DNA from 3 places in the Paenibacillus sp. RC84 genome. Region 3 is predicted to be linked to each of the others. Evidence: riboswitches for the same ligand, from Rfam matches in the RefSeq annotation. Region 3 holds a riboswitch; each other region holds the start of a gene.

Region 1 (6,201 bases), on a different contig from region 3:
GACTGAAATGGTTACACTCCCGTCACGGATGTCCACTTTAGCGCCTACTATCGTCATGCTTTTCAACCATTCTCTGTCTTGGCCCGAGTGAAGGCTGAGTACGTAGCCGTCGGCGGGAATGACCGAGTTATTGCCGCCTTCCCGGATGATGCGCCCGTTCACGACCGTCACCTCGTAGCCCCACTCGTTCGTCCCGGTCCTTGCCCCATATACCGATGTATACCGGATAAGCTCGGATTCACCCCGCTCACGATTTTCGCCGTCGATACGGCGTGAGCCTGTTCTCGGATCCGTTACCTCGATGTCGACGGTATCCTGCGTGAGAACGGCGGCGTAGGCGGAGTACCGGGCATCGGCCTCTTCATCACTGCCCAGCATCATCGCCAGAAGCAGGGAAACGGCGGATTCACCGGCTTTTCCGTAAAAGTCGATTTTTTTCAGCCAGTCCGCCGTTTCCCTTACGAAATCGGGATTGTGCATTTGACTCAAACGTGAGGCTGCCCTGCGCATAGAGCCGAAGTAGGCGATCAAACGAGCGGCAGCTTTCTCCGGTGTGCCTTTCTCGAAATCTTCCCAGAAAGCCGCAAGAAGAGCTGTGAGCTTCGGAGATTCACCGGCGTGGACGGCGGAGGATAAATGATTTTCCGCCAAAATGCGCAGTTCCTTATACAGAGGCCCGCCGAATTCCTTCAGAGATCTTTCCCAGGATTCCCAGAGTTTATAGGCACCGGGCTTCCAGGCATACTCGGCTGAAGTGAACAAAGCAAGCAAAGAGGCCTGCAAATGCTCCATCGGATTGGACAAATAGCCGAATTGGCCGTGCTTGTGCAGCTCGGCGTCTCTGCCCTCCAAGGGCCCGAGAAACAGCTTCTCCCGCACATAATCCGTCACCGGGTAGTTATCCCACAAGAGCATATCGTGATTGAACACCTTGTGAATCCGCTCGGCCTCCCCGGAAGTGATAACCGCCGGAGCGATGCCGATCCCCGTCCAGCAGATGAGGATGCCCGGATCTACCAATTCGGCAAAGCGTTTCCGGTAAGGGCTGGAGCCGTCCTGATAATATTCGGTCGGCGCCGTAATGAGCCTGGAGGCGCCGGGATGCGCTTGCACGAACTCGCGGTTGAACCGGTTTAGCAGATAAGCCTGCGCAGCCGCAGCGGGGCTCTCGTCCCCGCCGAACTTCTGTACATCGTCCGCACAGTTGGGATTCTGGAAAATATCATCCATAAGCAGAGAGAAATGGCGGACTCCGAGCGTCCACATCTGGCTCGCTTTGGCAGCCAGCTTCTGAAATTCCTCGTTCGACGAGAAACAGATATCGAGCCCGGGCGAGAGCGCGTAAACGAAGCGGACACCGGCTTTTTCGGCCGCATCCACATACCTGCGGATATGGCGGAGCTCTTCCTCCGGGTACGGCTCCCGCCAGCGTCCGCGCAGGTACGGATCATCTTTCGGAGCGTATAGGTACGTGTTCATTTTATGATCGCCGAGGAAAGCGATCAGATTGACCCGGTCGTCCGGAGACCACGGACCGCCGTAGAACCCTTCCACAACGCCCCTTACGGGGAACGCGGGGAAGTCCCGGATCGTGACAGCCGGCACAGCGGCCATCATCGGGCCTTTGCGGATGAGCTGCTTAAGCGTGCGGACCGCATAAAGGGTGCCGGTATGATCCGCGCCCGCCAGCACGATCATGCTGCCGCCGCGTTTGCTGCGCCGCGCCGCAAGGGTGTAGCCCTCTTCGGGAATTCCGAGGGGGTCGCCGCTGCGCCGGCTCCGGAATTCCCGCTGTACGGCGGGATCGGCCGGCAGCTTGCCGATATAGACGGCCAGAGGCATTTTGGCGGCGGAATGCCAGTCCTTGCACGGAACGACGCGCTTGACGCCGGACCCGATAAGCAGACTCCGCAGCTCCAGCAGAGCTTCGGGGGACGTATCCGCGCCTGCCAGGATTCCGGCGGTTGCATACAAAGGGACGGTGTACCCGCTGTATTCCACCTGCTGTGGGGGCGGGGTCAGAAAGGGAGCTTTCAGATGATGTGTCATGCCATCTCACTCCTTTTTTTAAAGGGGAAAAGGCTTCCCCGGATCGTCTCTCTTTCTATCATAGGATATTCATAGAGACGGTAGAGATGACAATCTTGCGGATTATTCCGCTTTTATTTCGTAAATCTGGGCGGATGCCCATACCATCCCTGGGCGGATGCCATATGGTATTGCAGAGCCACACCATTACCGGTTACAAGGAGGAAGCGCATTGTATCCTGAAGTCCGCATGTATCATCCTTTCGTGGGGCCGTTCGACCCCTGCCCGCCGAAGCTCGTCAAAACGTATGTAACTCCGCCGAACCTGTTCATCAAGTTCCAGCCCATGTGCCTGCCGCAGTTTAGCCCTTACGAGGCTTTGAGGCTCGGTACCCTTTGGCCGGAGCTGTACAGCAGCTACGAATCCAAGTGCTAACCCGGTCCGAAATCGAAAGAGAGGGGAACGACAACCGTATGCACAAACAACTGGATGAAAATTATTACCGGCTTCTGCACGACCTGCAAGCGGCCGATTTCGTACTGGTCGAACTGACCTTGTATCTGGACACTCATCCCGAAGATGGCAACGCTCTGCAGCAGTTCAATGAATTTTCCCAAAAACGGAAGCAAATCGCGCTGGAATATGAGTGTTTGTACGGACCGCTTCTGCAGTACGGGCAAAATGCGCTGCCGCAGCAGACTTGGGAGTGGGCCGAAGCTCCCTGGCCTTGGCAGGTGTGACATGTGTAGAGGAAACTGTATGAACGGCCTGGACGGAAGAACAAGCACGGTTGTGCTTAAGGAGACGGGGGATTCCGATGTGGATTTACGAGAAGAAATTGCAGTATCCGGTTCGTGTAAGCAAATGCGATCCGCACATGGCCAAACTTCTGATCGAGCAGTACGGGGGTGCGGACGGGGAACTTGCTGCCGCGCTGCGTTACTTGAACCAGCGTTACACCATTCCGGACAAAGTAATCGGGGTACTGAATGATATCGGGACAGAAGAATTCGCTCACCTAGAGATGATTGCGACGATGATCTACAAGCTTACGAAAGACGCTACTCCCGACCAGCTAAAAGCCGCGGGCCTGGGCGAATATTACGTCAACCACGATTCGGCTTTGTATTACCAAAATGCGGCTGGCACACCGTGGACGGCAGCCTACATTCAAGCCAAGGGCGATCCCATCGCCGACCTTTACGAAGATATCGCGGCGGAAGAAAAGGCGCGCGCCACCTATCAGTGGCTCATTGACCTGACGGACGACGTCGATCTCCAGGATGGGCTGAAATTCCTGCGTGAACGTGAGATCATCCATTCGATGCGTTTCCGCGAAGCGGTAGAAATTCTTAAAGACGAAAGGGCGGCCCAGAAAATTTTCTAGCGGTCTGGACAAAAAGACGGGGAAACCCGTCTTTTTTCGGCAATTTTTAAGATAACCGAGCCGACGATTTCAATAGATATGGAAAAATTGAATAAGATTACTAATTTTTCCGGAACGTTTCCCCTTCTGAAGGTGTCTTACTTATATAAAGGTTACAAGTAAACAGTCGTTTAATGGCGCAGGTCTTATAGGAGCGGCTGTTAGGAGCCGGACATTGGCAAAAATGATGTCGTATTTACGAAAAATCTTAAAAAGTTCGTCAGCTTTTCGTAAAAATACCACATTTTACCTATAAGTATGATAAAATGGAATAAGTTAGCAAGAATTTAAGAGCGAAACCTATAGGTTGGAATAAGGAGGAGGCTGCTATTATGGGGATCACATTAAGTCTGCTGATCGGCATGTTAGTTCTTTTAGCGGCATCATTAGGTCTGCGCAAACCGAAGGAATTCGACCGGTCCGATTACGTGCCGTTTCGTCCTTTCGATGATATTTACGAGGGGAAGAAGAGGCCGACTGTAGAATCGGTACAAAGCCAGGCAGCCGTGAAAATAGAAGAAAAGCCGAGAGAAAGGAAACGAATCGCCAAATAAAGGTTTCCTCCTATGGGATGAATTTCCTGGATATATGGTGAAGAAACAATGCCTTTTATGAGAAACGCATGAGAATTACATAAGCTGATTGTGAGAATGGCGTTAATTTTCTCTCTGGGGTTTTTCCGGCCGAAAAGGCGGGGCAGGATCAAATAGGCTTGATGGAACAGCTTTTTACAGCAGGTTCACCGGTGGATTAAAAAAATGAAAAGGTTGTTTTTTGCCAATTTGTGTGTGTTTGTTTCTAAAGATGTATGTGATAGCTTGTGTAGAGAGCCGAAACTTCTTCCGTTTCCCGGATTTACCAGGAGTGGATGAGGTGCGGGGGATGATTTATTTCGGAACCGTATGTGTATGACTGCGGCGTCCGATAGGGGTGAATCGCTGGCAGCAGCGTGGGCGACTTCTCAGTCCGAACCCGACAACTAACCTCGTAGGCAATACCGAGAAGGAGCGTACATCAACTATGGCTTTAAAGCATCATTGGAAAAAAACATGCGCTACTCTGCTGCTAGGCGCAGTGGTGGCGGCATCTTCCGCATTCCAGTCGCAGGCGGCTGAAACGGAAGCGGCTAAAAACGACGGCCTGTTGTATTGGAAACTGGCTAAATCTTATCAGGAGATTGCAGCCGGTATGACCGGTACCGTAGGACAAGCAGCCGATTCGGAGCTTACCCAATCTTTGGTGACACCGGAAAATCAAACCCTGGTGCTTTCCGAGCCAAATTCCATGTGGAACTTCGCTTCCCAAATGAATATGGACGTTCTTGACCTCTTATCGTTAAATCCCGATGCGGATCCGCTTAGCCTGCCGGCAGGCAGCGAGCTGAAAATTGTGGGGGAAGCGGCCCTCGAGCAGCTTAAAGCTTTAAAAGCGAAGGTAAAAGTCCCGGCCCAGGCACCGGCCAAAGTTCAGCTTGCATCGGCCTCGCCAAGTCAGACGGACTCCATAAAACCTTCGGAGGCTCTTCAAAAGAGCGGCAAACCGCAGGCTCCCGAACCGAAAAAAACCGCGGAGAAGAAGGCCGTTAAGAAACCGGCTGCCCAAGCGGCATCGGCTTCCACAAAATCCGGCCAGACGCTGACAACCGCGGCGGGTAAACAGGTTCAATACAAAAAAGCGCTGAATATCAAGGCATCGGCCTATTCCGCTGACCCGAGCGAGAACGGCGGATATGCCGGCATCGACTACTACGGCAACAAACTGACCGTCGGCACGATCGCGGTCGATCCGAAAGTAATTCCGCTCGGCTCCACCGTATATGTAACGGGTTATGCTTTCCCGGGCCTTCCGGCCAAGGGAATGATCGCCAAAGCGACGGACATCGGCGGCGCGATCAAAGGCAACCGGATCGATATTTTCGTTCCGGGCTCCAAAGATAAAGTAAACAACTTTGGCTATCAAAGTGTGAAAGTATACATTCTTAAATAACCATTAGCCGGAAAGAAGGCGGGAGCGAATGCTCCCGTCTTTTGTGCGTTACAAATCCTTGGAAATTCCCAGTAGTTCCGGAATCGTGACCAGCTTGTATCCGCTCGATTTCAAGGAACGGATCAGATCGGGAAGGGCCGTGACCGTACCGCTGAGATCGTGCTTGTCGTTTCCTCCCGCGCTGTGCTGCAGAATAACTGAACCGGCCCGGGCGTTGTCCACAATATTGTGGTATACCTGCTTGCCGGGTAGTCCTTTCCAGTCGAGGGAATCCACGTCCCAGTTCACGGCCAGCAGGTGATGATCGGACATCCAGCGCACCTGCTCTTCATTGATGGCTCCGTAAGGAGGCCGCACCAATCTGGGCGTATAACCGGTCAACGGTTTGATGACCTCTTGGGTGCGCATAATTTGCGAAGAAAATTCCGAGGCGGTCAGTTTGGGCATGAAAGGATGGCTGTACGAGTGGTTGCCCACGACATGACCCTCCCGCACCATCCGGCGGATAATCTCGGGATGTGCCTGAGCGCGGCTTCCGATCACGAAAAAGGTCGCTTTCACCTGATGCTTTTTCAGAATATCGAGCACTTGCGGGGTATATTTGAGATCGGGCCCGTCATCAAACGTGAGCGCGATTTTTTTTCCTTGGGAGGTTCCTCTCATCCGGAAAACCGCCGGGTATTTGTGATGAATCTCGGCTAAGCTTAGCTTCCGCTGCTCCGTTTTCTGAAGGGCGTTCGCTTCCTGATGATGCTTCTGA
Region 2 (6,201 bases), on a different contig from region 3:
GCGCTAAATCGGCGGGCCGTTCCATTTTTTTATGCAGCTCTGCCGATCTAACCTTGTTTACCGCGCACGTACTCCTCCGGAGATTTGCCGATAACCGTTTTGAAATCTTTAATTAGATGTGCCTGGTCGTAATAGCCCAGATCTACCGCGAGCTTCGACCAGTCCGGCGATTCTCCCGCATCCGCCGATACGGCGGCATCCTGCAAGCGGTATCTCTTGATAACCCATTTTGGGCTGACGCCGACATACTGGCTGAACATCCGCTGCATCGTTCTTGCGGAGATGCCGAACCTGGCTCCAACGTCCTCAACCCGGTTGATTTCCCTGTGTCCCGCAATATAATCGATCACCGAATTGACGATTTCGATTTGTTCGTCAGCCGGCGGCCGCTCTCTAATGAAAAAATCATCCACGAAGCGGACCTTTGCCTCTTCATCCGGTTCGGAGAAAAGGGCCTCTTCCAGCGGAAGGCAGCTTCTGCCGAAAACCTCCTGGAAGGGCAGGCTGCGGTTGACCAGCTCCGAAGCAGGCTGCCGATAAAACGGATAAAACCCGCCCGGCCGGAACAAAACGCCGAATACTTCTCCTTTGCCCTCAAGAAGCTGCGACATTTTCCCCTTATTCGTCCCGTAGATCCGCGTGTTGTCTTTTTCGAAAACCAGATTAAAGCATGGAGGCTGGAGCACCTCCTGGGTATGGGATGGAAGTCCTCTCAAGTCCCAATGAATCAGCCAGTAATGCCGGATAAAAAAAGCCAGCTCCGGAGCGGGCAATCTTCGGGAAATGGTGAACTTTTGCCGGCCCTTTTCGTAATTCAAAATGCCTTTGTTGACGACGACCGGGTTCTCCTCGGGTTTCATGCGGAGCCGCCTCCGTTCCAGATGAAGTCTCAGGGAAGATGTCGCTTTTTTACAATCGCTTTGCGCCGTGGCCCTGTAAAGTTGATGGTAGCAAAACGGCCAAGCTATCACAAGACGCCGACACTAGGCTAGGGAGGAATTTTCAATGGATCTCACTTATCATTTTTATATCGACGGCAGCCCGGAGCAGGTGTGGGATGTTTTCGTAACGCCGGAGAAAACCCGTAAAATCTTTTTCGACTGTGTGATCGATTCTTCTTATGTCCCCGGTGAATCTATCCGGTATATCGGACCCGGCAATGACGGCGAGCAGACCGTCCATATTTACGGAGAAGTGCTGGAATACGAGCCGAACCGTATCCTGAGTTATACGGAACATCCCGGACCTTCCTATTATCCGAATCATGCGGAGATCACAACGCGGGTAACCATTAAGCTGGAGCCGGTCGGCGGCTGCACCAAATTAACCCTGATCAACGATGAGTGGGTCGACAATCACCCTTCCTACGAGAAGGCGGACCCCGCATGGTGGATGCTGCTGAGCGCCATCAAAACGTTCGTGGAGACCGGAAAGAAACTGGATCTCGGCTGGTAAGGCGGAGAAGGACGGGATTCCGTATAGAACCATCCTGCAAGAGTAAACGAAGCGTGTCCATACAAAAAAAGCCGGGCAGGATGAAGCCTGCGCGGCCTTTAATCACCCGCTGATCTCAGCGGGATTATTTTTGTAAGCCGACAGCAGGGGAGCTCTACGGCTCCTCTGCTGTCGGCATTTTCATTTTTTAATGAAACGTTTGATTGAAATTAGTGATGATGACGTTCCTCGAAAGTTTGACAGCAGGTGTCGGTGATGCCATCGGCGGAATCCTGATGTCCGGAATCGTAAGGCAGACCGTCCCGTTCTTGCGGTTGTGGCTTGTTCGAATGAGCGTTTACTTCGATCATAATAACTTCCGCACTGCAGTTATTGCCCTGCTCCCAGTATTCGCAGTTGGCAATGCTGCATTTCACCATTGGATTTTCCATGTTTATCACCTCGTACTTCTATTTACCCGAAGAACGGAGCTTTAAACAGGGGGAGAGCCATCCGGAGAAAATCCGGCCGGACCCGCACCGGCATCAGGTTTAGCCTCCGCCAGCATGTGCTTGTAAATCTCGATCGCTGCCGCACGGGAGCTTTTCAGATCGACAATCGCGTCCGCCTGCGGCTTGTGAATTTCCTTATCGCTCAGATGAGAGAGCTGGGGAAGCCACCGCCGGATGTACATGCCCGTCGGATCATGCGTCTCCGACTGGGTGACGGGATTCATGACGCGGAAGTACGGAGACGCGTCGAAGCCGAGCGAAGCGCTCCACAGCCAGCCGCCCCGGTTGAGCACGTTGTCGTAATCGGCGAGCTTGCGCCGGAAATACCGTTCACCCAGCGTGAAGGGACAGCGCAGGTTCTTGGTCAGGAACATGGCCGTCACCATCCGCAGCCGGTTCGGCATGTGCCCCGTGGCGTTCAGCTCCGCCATGGCCGCATCCACGACCGGAATGCCGGTCTGCCCCCGGCACCACCGCTCGAAGAGTGTGTCCTCCAGGCCGGAGAAGTCGAATTTCTTCTCGTAGACGAAGAAATCCGGATTATAGACGGCCTGGTACAGGTAGAAGTCGCGCCACGCCAGCTGGCGCGTCCAGGCTTCGTGCCACTCGCTGCCGAGAGCGGCTTCATACGCCCGGCGCACGGAGAGCGCGCCGGTGTTCAGGTGGCGGCTGATCCCGCTGGTCGTCTCGAAGGCGTACCGGTCTCTTTGCGCTTCATAAGCGCGGAGACCTCCTTCGAGAAAACCGCTCAGAGTCTGAGCGGGATCAGGCGCCGTGCCTGCCGCTTCCGGGTCCAGCGGAAGCGGAAACCGGGCGGACCAGGCTTCGCGGTCCGGCAGCGGCCGTGTCTGCAAATCGCGCACGGTGACGGGCGACGACGGCCGGAAAAAAAGATGCATATAAGAATTCCATTTTTTATAAAAAGGGGTAAATACCTGGTAAGGGGCGCTGCGCTTCGCGAAGTGCTGGAAGTCTCCGAAATCGGCGAGCGTATAGTCGATCAGTGTGGTAACCGGAACGCCGCGGGCGGAAGCTGAAACCTTCAGTTTGCAGTCACGTACTAATGCGTAGGGCGTAACGTCGCCGTGCAGGACGATTTCTTCAATCGGCAGCTCGGCCAGCAGCTGATCGACCACGGCATGAGGCTCGCCGGCAAGCACTTCCAGATGAGCGCCGGCTCTCCGGTATTCGCGGATGAGCCTGGAGACGTGACGGAGGAAGTTGACTCCGCTGTGTTCCCGGTCCCGGCCGTCGCGCAGAAGGAAGGGGTCCAGAATCAGGATGTGCAGGCTTGGACGCCCCAAGCTGTGAATGTAATCAAACGCAGTGAGGTCGTCAATCCGCAGATCTTTGCGATGAATAAAAAGGATCATAATGAAGGGACGCTCCTTACTTTTTCGTCTAACTTCATAGTAACAGGAAATCCGGCGCAAATGAAAAGAAGCCCGGCAAGCCAGGCGGCAACCTGGATTACGGGGCTCCCTTTCGGGTATATGCTGCGTTCCATTACGAGTGCGTCTTACTAGTCTGCAGTGATCTTATTAAAAAGGTCATCGCCGATAACGCGGCGTGCAGAAACGTATCGTTTCGCATAGTAAGATTCGCTCAAGTCACTCTTTGTAACACCTTTGTTCGTAGCGGAGTGGGCGAACTTGTTGTTCCCGATGTAAATACCTACATGGGAGATGCCTTTTCCGTCGGTGTTAAAAAATACAAGGTCACCCGGTCTCAGATCGCTTTTCGCAACCGAGGATCCTTGGCCGTTCTGTGCTTTTGAAGTGCGTGCCAGATCAATGCCGAACCGGTCGAATACGTAGGACGTGAAACCCGAGCAATCAAAACCGCTGGTCGATGTGCCCGAATACTTGTAAGGCGTCCCTACCAATCCGTCAATCGTGGAACTGAGCGTCGACTTCGCGGAAGCGCTGCCGATCTCCACACTCAAAAACAGGGTCAAGCTCAAAACAAACAACAAGACTTTCTTCAACTGTGTTGCTCCTTCCTGTGCCTACGAGGTTAGCTGGAGGGTTCGGTAGAAGGTCCCCTATGATCCCTTTGTTGCAAGATCAATTCACCCAGAGTGGATCCCCCGTTCTCTTCCTTTCGTCTAAGAAGAAATTCGGCAATCTTTTTCTGTTCGACACTAAATATTCGCCATAGGTCCAGAAATTCCTTCCAAAAAACTAAAAATAGTTACAAAAAAGTTTCAAAAGCAGTTATTTAGTCGGATTTCAGGGCAAAAAATAGATCAAAAAACCCGCCTTCTTGTATAAAAAGGGCGGGTTTTCCATGTCTTTCAGCTTAGAGGCAATCTAAGTTTTCGGCTGATCCGGAAACTTCACGCGCAGCCCCGGTTTCGTTTCGGCAAGCAGTTTTTCTTGCAGGGCGTTGAGGTCTTCCTGCGTTTTCAGCTCGCCTTTTTTGACGAGGTACTCGATCGTCTTTTGCTGGAGGAGATATTTGGCGTACTGGTTGACGGTTTTAGGATCGGTCCAGTAGGTCGCTTCGGTCAAGCCGGCGCTTTTGTAGAGCATCTCTTTCAACTGAGCCGCTTCGGGACCGGCCGCTTCCAGCGCTTTGCGCTGCTGGTCGATAGCCTGCTTCACTTCGGCTTCTTTGACTTTGACGCCGCGCTTCTGGCCGTAACGGACGAAGAGCTCGTCCTTAAGCATCAGATCGAGAAGCTGATCGTTGGTCAAATTGTTTTGAGCGCCCTGCATTTGAAAGGCCAGGTCGACTTCGGCTTTCATTTTGTCGAAAGCTTGGTTGGAGATGCGGACGTCGTGACCGATCGCCACAACCTCTTTGGCTTTAACGTCGGACTGTCCGTAAAAGAACGACCCGGCGGCGACACAAAGGCCAATTACTGCCGCCACGACGGTGCTTGTCCGTGGGGATATCATCGGTAATGCCTCCTTTTATCTTCTATCTTTCCATGATAGCTGAAAAAAACGCAAATGGAAACTAAAAACCCCCTGGCCGGTGAACGGCAGGGGGAGACGGATATCGCGCCGGAACAATCCGGAAAGAGCACGGTTAAGAAGAGGGTGGCGTTTGTGACTCGTCTGTTTTGCCGCCCGGCTTACGGGCAGAAAAACAGGCCTTTCTAGGTGCGGTAGCTTTCCCAGATTTCACGCTGCGCGGCGATGGACCACATTTTGACGAAGGTGCGGACCAAAGGGTATAACTGGTGGATAATGAGGGCCGTCAGGCCTGCCCATATATAGGAGGCATAAGTCGCCGCGACGGCCAGAAGGAAGCCGAGCAGGACGAGCAGCAGGGCATTGCCCGCGATCCGTAAGCCTTGGCGGAACACGACCGGAAGCACCGAGAGAAGTCCCCGTCGATCCTCGGAGGCCCGGCCGAACTGCAGGAACAGGAAGAGGAGCTGAACAAGCAGGGCATACACGGCATAGAGAGCCGTCCAGGGAAGCATGGACAGAAGGAGCTGCTCGAATCCGTAGGCTTTGTTGAACAAAGCAAGCGCTTTGGGAGCCAGCCAGTAGAGCGGCGCAAGCATCAGGACCGTTTGAAGGAGATAATAGAGGAAGAAGGGCAGCAGCAGCTCGCGGATTCCTTTCATAAACCGGTAGCCCGCATTCATCTGCCGGTGTTCCAGAGAGTACAGCACGCCGGCGTTCAGCATGGGGCTGATCAGCATCCGGACGGCCAGCAGGATGAGAAGCCATTCGAGATACGGCTGGATGAGATCCGTTTTTACAAGCCGGAACTGGCTTTCCATCAAGAACAAATGAACGGCGCTCTGGGGCTGATCGTTGGCCGGATAACGGTGGAGCAGGGGAACGATAATGGATTGGACCCATTTATAAAGCAGAATTCCCCAGGCAAACTGGTACACATACAGCACGCAAACGGCGAACGGCTGCTTGAGGGCGGCCGTCAAGCCTTGTCGAAGATAGCGGAGCATCTCATCACCTCACCAGGCTACAGTATCGAACAGCGTTTCCAGCAGTTTTACGACGCCGAGGGTCCAGCGGATTCTCCACGTGGTGTCGACTTCGGTTTTCATATAGTTGTTGATATGCCGGTTTTCGAGCTTCAGGGTGTACTTGGGATCCAGGGAAACCCAATCCACCGGGGATTTATGGGTCAGCTTGTATTCGATCTGCTCGCCCTGTCCGTCCCAGATCTTCTCTGTCGTCGAACCGTCGGCAAAATGGAACCGGATCGGCACAGCCGGTACAGTGCCTCCGAACTTGCGGACCAGCACGCTGCTTTCGTACAACGTCTGTCC
Region 3 (6,201 bases):
TGTCGGATGAAATTCAGCCTCGGTGCCCTTCCGCGTTAATGAGCAGCAGCTTCCCCCGCTTACGGACGGCGTTTTAGGTTCTGCTCGGCGATCTGCAGAGCTCTTTTCACCATATTTCCCGCATCCTTGCTCCGTATCCCTCCCCAGCCTTCACGCTCGACAGTCTCATAGAAACCAAGGTCTTTAGCTAGTTCGTACTTAAAATCCTCCGACATGACGCCTCTTCTTCTTCTGCTCATCTTAGTTCCTCCTTTGGAGTGCGATTGCGGTAGGTTTCCCCCAGTAGTATGCGTCGAGAACGGAATGTCATTCACTCGCACCGGGACAGGACAGGAACGTATCACTTGTACCCATGCAATCTTTGCACACAAACGCCCTCGAAAAGCAAAAAACGGCAGCTCCCAAAGGAGTGCCGCTGTTCTTAATGCTGTATATACGTGATGCGGAGTTCTTCTGCTGCGTCATCGTCACAAACCGTAACTTCAACGGATTCGGTCAAAATATCCGCGTAGCTGTACGAGACCCGCTTAAATGATTGTTGTTCTTGGTCTAGCTTTACGATAAAAACAGAAGGGTAGGTTTCTTCCAAAACACCGAAACGCTCAATGGTTTTCCGACGGCCGCCATTTGCTTTCAACATGATTTTCTGTCCAACATGAGGCTCAAGACTGCGTTTGATTTCCAACAGCGCATTTTTAGCCATTGTGATCTACCACCTCTTTCTCTGTTTATTATACCTCAAAACAGTGCGTTTGTCAAACAAGCCAAATATTATATCAGCCAGACAAATACGTTGTCAACGGTATAAAATCCTATTTTTAATTCTTTTCACAGGCTTAGCTTTTGTCAAAACCTGCAGAATTATGCACTGCTGCCTTTTCCTAAGATCCGCCGATTCCATAAAGGCCATTTCTCCGCCCTTAAACCGCAACGTATAAAAAAGCGTACAGCCCCTTGTATCCAAGATACATGGTTCTGTACGCTTATCTTTAAACGCCAAACAGGTGCTAAAGCCGCATCCTTTGTTCCGAAGCCCCTTGGCACCGCTTCGCGTCCTCGGCCTCATCAGCCGCCCTGCCAGAAGCTTATACGGTGGCTTCCGCGGTCAGGTTCACGAGCCTGGGCACACCCATCCGGTAGCTCCCCCTGGTTTCAATGCCGCCGACTCCGTCCAGACCCGTTACCGTAACGCCGGCCAGATCGACCATGGACACGGTTTCGCGAATCGATGTGTAGGAAGCTTTGGCGGCTATACATAGGGGATCCAACGCATGAATGAGCACCCGGGCGGGAGAGCTAGCGAAATTCGCCCCCGCCTGCAGCAGCGCCTCGAAGTGGGACTGGCAGGCACCCGCCACGATCGTGAGCGCATCGCGGTTGCTCTGGTATTGCCGCGCGACTTGGACGGCCCTGACGAAATGAAGCGAGTTTTTATAGCTGTCGAGCTGATGTACGTCCAGCTTCTTTCTGTTTTTCAGCAGACCGTCATGTCCCGTGACAACGACGATATCGGGCTTCACCTGCGGCAGGAGACGCTGCAGGGTCACAGCCATCTGTGATTCGCTCACATAGAAGCCCTCCGCGGGGATGCGAAGCTCTCCGTACAGATTCATGCTTTTGCGCAGATAGTTCGGATCGCCGTCCAGATGCAGGATTTTACCCGGCATCTCGAAATATTGCGTATTCTCGGGCAGCTTATTACGCACCAGATTATCGTTGAGCTGATACAGCTCCTGACGAAACTGGCGGATGCTGCGGATTGTCTCGCCTACCCTCGGCAAATTCACTCTCGGAAAATCCGAATCGCGGGCGGCCGTTACGCGGGATAGATCAGCAATGGGAGCGTCCGCCAGCAGGCGAAAATCGACTCCCCGAAGAATCGCCCTTGTCGTATCGATCTCCTGGATTCGAAAAATGATATCGTTGCCGTAGGATTTGCGGGTCGCCAGATCGCCTTGCCTCATGAAGCCATCCCCTCCTAAGCCTATCGTATGGCAGGGGTGGGCAATTGGTGATTAGCCCGCTTCTATTTGCTGCAGGTCGGGCAGTTCCGCAGAGCTTCCGCCACGCGGCCGTATTCCTCCATGCTGAGCGTTTCGCCACGGCGGCTTGGTTCGATGCCCGCCTCCAGCAGAAGAGCCTCCAAATCGCGTTTGTTCTCTTTGGAGAAGAACCGGGCTCCGAGGTTGTTATAGATCGTTTTGCGCCGCTGCGCAAAGCTGGCTTGTACCACCTCGAAGAAGAAGTCTTCGTCCGCTACTTCGACGGGAGGTCCTTTGCGCAGACGCAGGCGGATCACAGCCGAGTCGACGTTCGGCTGCGGCACGAAAACGGTGCGCGGAACGATTGTAACCAGTTCCGCTTCGCAATAGAATTGTACGGCGATGCTGAGGCTGCCGTACTCCTTGCCGCCCGGCTTGGCCGCCATCCGGTCCGCCACTTCCTTCTGGATCATCACGACGATGTTTTCGAGCGGAAGCTTTTCTTCGAGCAGCTTCATGATGATCGGCGTCGTGATGTAATACGGAAGGTTGGCGACGACACTGATTCCGGACAAGCCGGAGAATTTCTCCTCGATCAGCTGCCTCAGATCGAGCTTCAACACGTCGCCGTGGACGACCTCGGCCGTCGGATAGGGCGACAGCGTCTCCCGCAGGATGGGGAGCAGACGCTGGTCGATCTCTACCGCCACGACGCGGCCGGCCTCTTTCGCCAGCTGCTGGGTCAGGGCGCCGATTCCGGGCCCGATCTCCAGCGCCCCCTTCTCGGGAGTAAGCTCCGCCGCGGAGATGATGTTGCGCAGAACGTTGCCGTCCGTCAGAAAGTTCTGTCCCAGACTTTTTTTGAGCACCAGATTGTGCCGGTTTAGAATATCTTTGGTCCGTTTGGGCGTTGCCACATCTTCAGAAGCAAAGGACGGGCCGCTGCCTTGTTCATTTAATTTCATAGTCATCCTCCAAGCTTCCGTCCCTGACGAAAGCTGCCTGTGCGTAAATTATTGATCCGGACGGTCCAACTGCTCTACGGCAGCTTCGAACTCTTCCCGGGAAATTTGAAAAGCGGCGCAGCGCTTGTAAAACTGCTTACCATTACAATACCCGATTCCGAGCTTTTTTCCTACTTCCAGTCGTCTGGCCGCTGCATCGGGATGAACAACGAGGCCGGCGGCGATCAGATCCTCCCATGTCAAAAGAGACGCGGCGCCCTCATATTCGGTCTTTACGTTCGCCAGAGCGGACCGTATAGCGTCCGGAGTCGCGTTCTCGACTCCGATATCCCCCCGCTTCTCGGCAAGTTCCTGGGGGAGAAAAGCATGTTTGCAGCCGGGCACCTTGCCCGAAATGATTTTACGGATGCGCTCACCCGCATGATCCGGATCCGTAAAGACGATGACCCCTCTGCGCTCCTGGGCCAGCCGGATACGATCCAGAATTGCCCGGTTGATTGCCGATCCTCCGGTTTCGATCGTATCCGCTTCAACCGCCCGCTTGATAGCGGTCGTATCGTCTTTTCCTTCGACAACAATGATTTCTTTGATCATGTTCTTTATCCTCTCTTAAGCGCACAAAAAGAAGAGGGTGTCCCTCTTCTTTTTGCATACGGTTTGTTACCGGTTTGTAAATCTTCGTTACAGGTAACATGTTATCCTAATCTTGTGTCGGTTTATTCGGACCGATGACGTAAACGGTATATCCCCGTTTCACACCGAAAGTCTTGGCATAACTCATACTGTCGAAATAAACGTCCATTTTCTGGCCTTTAATAGCACCGCCCGTATCTTCTGCACGGCGGTATCCGATGCCTTCAATGTACACCCACCAGCCTAACGGCACGACTGATGTATCTACGGCAATCGTCTGGCCTTGAACAGGCTTCGTTCCGCTGGCGGTCCGGTTGCCTACGCCCGGCTCTTCGGAAGAGTAAGCGGTCAAGGTAACGTTCTTTAATATTTTCTTCGCGTCTATGTCGGTACCTGCTTTAGTTACCTGCTTAGGCTTAACCGGTTCGGATGCGGCTGCCACCGTAACGACCGGATTTTTTGTGCCTATAGCCACAATCTTATCCACACTGGCGTTTTTGACTGCTTGATCGATAACTTGCTCGGATACGAGTTTTCCGTTTTCGAAAATCTTCTCTTTCTTTTTGACCAATACGCCTTCCTGGCCTTCCTGTACGACCTGCTCTTTGCCTTTCAGCAGATCCTCATCGGATTTCTTGACCACACTGAATGCGATGGGCTCCGAAATTTCTTCCGTTTCTTTCTTCACCCGGACAACTTCGATAGCCGCATTGGCTGAAAGCTCCGTGTCTTTGGCCGGAGTCACTTTGTCGTGCTCTCCCAGCGAAATATTTGAATCTTGCAGAACTTGATCTACCGTTTTCGCAGTGGTATGCACAGTTTGTGTCTGCCCGTCGGCAGTTAGCTGCACGGGTGATGCATGATCAATGACAATCTTCTGACCGTCTTGAATCTTGCCGTCAAGCGGCATAGATACCTGATCGTGCTCACCGATTGTAATGGCTTGTTCATCCAGTAGGCGCTGTAGGACCCATTGTCTTGTTTCCACAACGGTTTCTCGTCCGTTTACCACCAATGATACGCTTTTACCAGCCGTACCGTATAACAACACCAAAAACATGAAAGTCAAAGCGAATGAAATGATAGCTGCAAGAATGATCATACGCAAGTTTTCATGCTTCCATCGCAATGCGAAGGACATGCTGGATGATCGCTTAACATGGGTCTCTGATTGCGAGATATTGCCCACTTCTTCGGTCCTCCTTCAAAGCCTCGCCTCTGTGATACGCATGATGATTTGGACGCGACTTAGGTTTATTTGGCGGTTCCTAACGGAACCCTTGCAATTGGCTTCTTTCCCGCCGGCTGACCGGTTGCTCTCAGTCTCTACGGGGTCGGCATCACCTCCGCTTGATGTTTATGCGGGTCGAATACCCGTCCGATATGGAACAAAAAAGGCCATCGGAAAGAGAAAGCTTCCCGGTGGCCTGTGTGTGAGCGCGACTAAACAGAATGACACGACAGTTGGTATCTCTCCCGGTACGCTTACGAGGTTAGCTGACGGATTCGGGCCGTGAGAGCTGCCCTACTCGCCGGCGGTGCTGCCTGCACCTGCCATTGAGATTCACCCCAAATTGTTTCCTGTTGTATCGGCCCAAAGCTGTTCCGACCTTGACAGCGGTTCCCCCGTTTTCCTTTTACGGAAACTCAGCGTTAAAACTTGGCGTTTATTAAGTTATCATGAAAGTATATTACGCTCAAATATCCAACCTGTAAAGGGGGCATATTCCCTAAAAATAAGCAAATTTAACCAAACCAACGGCATTTATCTAATTATCTTGCAGTCGTTCTCCTTTTTTCTCCCGTTATCTCGCTTCTAGTTTTCCCCATTTCCGCCGTTCCGCTTGGGCATTGGGCTTCCAGGCATTTTTTGACTATAATAAAAGATACGGCAATCCGCCCGAAAAGGCCGAAAGCCGCAATAACCGATTGAAGAAAAGCAGGTGAAGGCATGAATCCGATTCTTCACATTTCCCGTCTCAGCGGAGGCTATTTGCCCGGAAAACCGATTCTCCGCGATCTCGAAATTACAGTCGGACAAGGTGAAATGGTCGGTCTGATTGGACTCAACGGAGCGGGAAAAAGCACGACCATCAAACACATCCTCGGGCTCCTGAAGCCGCAGGAAGGCAGCGTCCGCATCCGTAACCGGACATTGGAGGAAGATCCGCTCGGCTACCGGTCCTCGTACTCTTTCGTCCCGGAGTCTCCCGAATTGTACGACGATCTGACGATTGAAGAGCATTTGGAACTGACGGCGATGGCTTACGATATTCCGAAGGAAGCGTTCAAGGAACGTGCCGGCCGCCTGATGAGCGAGTTCCAGATGGAGCCTAAGCGCAAAAGCTTCCCGGGCCAGCTATCCAAAGGGATGAAGCAGAAAGTCATGATCATGAATGCGTTTCTTGTCGAGCCCGCGCTTTATGTCATTGACGAGCCGTTCCTCGGCCTTGACCCGCTGGCGATGCGCTCTCTTCTCGACATTATGGCGGACTTCAAGAGCAGGGGCGCCAGCTTCCTGATCTGTTCCCACATCCTGGCCACGATCGAAAGATACTGCGACCGGTTCGTCGTTCTCCATCAGGGACGAATTCTTGCCCAGGGCACACTCGACGAGCTGA

The links. Region 3 has a riboswitch for cyclic di-AMP ahead of ABH899_RS27305 (resuscitation-promoting factor). Riboswitches for the same ligand answer to the same signal wherever they lie in the genome.
Region 1: another riboswitch for cyclic di-AMP. It lies ahead of ABH899_RS05205 (3D domain-containing protein); the one in region 3 lies ahead of ABH899_RS27305 (resuscitation-promoting factor).
Region 2: another riboswitch for cyclic di-AMP. It lies ahead of ABH899_RS26910 (C40 family peptidase); the one in region 3 lies ahead of ABH899_RS27305 (resuscitation-promoting factor).

What each region holds. Positions count from the first base shown of each region.
Region 1 covers NZ_JBGBYL010000002.1:328,315-334,515, forward strand. Annotated here, with positions in the region: gene ABH899_RS05180 (glycoside hydrolase family 84 protein) at 1-2,049, opposite strand, end outside; gene ABH899_RS05185 (spore coat associated protein CotJA) at 2,279-2,464, shown strand; gene ABH899_RS05190 (spore coat protein CotJB) at 2,503-2,769, shown strand; gene ABH899_RS05195 (manganese catalase family protein) at 2,847-3,416, shown strand; gene ABH899_RS05200 (hypothetical protein) at 3,788-4,009, shown strand; cyclic di-AMP (ydaO/yuaA leader) riboswitch at 4,274-4,464, shown strand; gene ABH899_RS05205 (3D domain-containing protein) at 4,476-5,441, shown strand; gene ABH899_RS05210 (polysaccharide deacetylase family protein) at 5,490-6,201, opposite strand, start outside.
Region 2 covers NZ_JBGBYL010000015.1:34,995-41,195, forward strand. Annotated here, with positions in the region: gene ABH899_RS26890 (DUF6597 domain-containing transcriptional factor) at 48-860, opposite strand; gene ABH899_RS26895 (SRPBCC domain-containing protein) at 1,006-1,455, shown strand; gene ABH899_RS26900 (DUF1540 domain-containing protein) at 1,665-1,886, opposite strand; gene ABH899_RS26905 (cryptochrome/photolyase family protein) at 1,928-3,319, opposite strand; gene ABH899_RS26910 (C40 family peptidase) at 3,469-3,933, opposite strand; cyclic di-AMP (ydaO/yuaA leader) riboswitch at 3,937-4,081, opposite strand; gene ABH899_RS26915 (SurA N-terminal domain-containing protein) at 4,259-4,849, opposite strand; gene ABH899_RS26920 (hypothetical protein) at 5,053-5,874, opposite strand; gene ABH899_RS26925 (M1 family metallopeptidase) at 5,884-6,201, opposite strand, start outside.
Region 3 covers NZ_JBGBYL010000016.1:44,275-50,475, forward strand. Annotated here, with positions in the region: gene ABH899_RS27280 (small, acid-soluble spore protein, alpha/beta type) at 60-239, opposite strand; gene veg (biofilm formation stimulator Veg) at 422-703, opposite strand; gene yabG (sporulation peptidase YabG) at 1,086-1,964, opposite strand; gene rsmA (16S rRNA (adenine(1518)-N(6)/adenine(1519)-N(6))-dimethyltransferase RsmA) at 2,027-2,947, opposite strand; gene rnmV (ribonuclease M5) at 2,996-3,541, opposite strand; gene ABH899_RS27305 (resuscitation-promoting factor) at 3,648-4,769, opposite strand; cyclic di-AMP (ydaO/yuaA leader) riboswitch at 5,049-5,243, opposite strand; gene ABH899_RS27310 (ABC transporter ATP-binding protein) at 5,532-6,201, shown strand, end outside.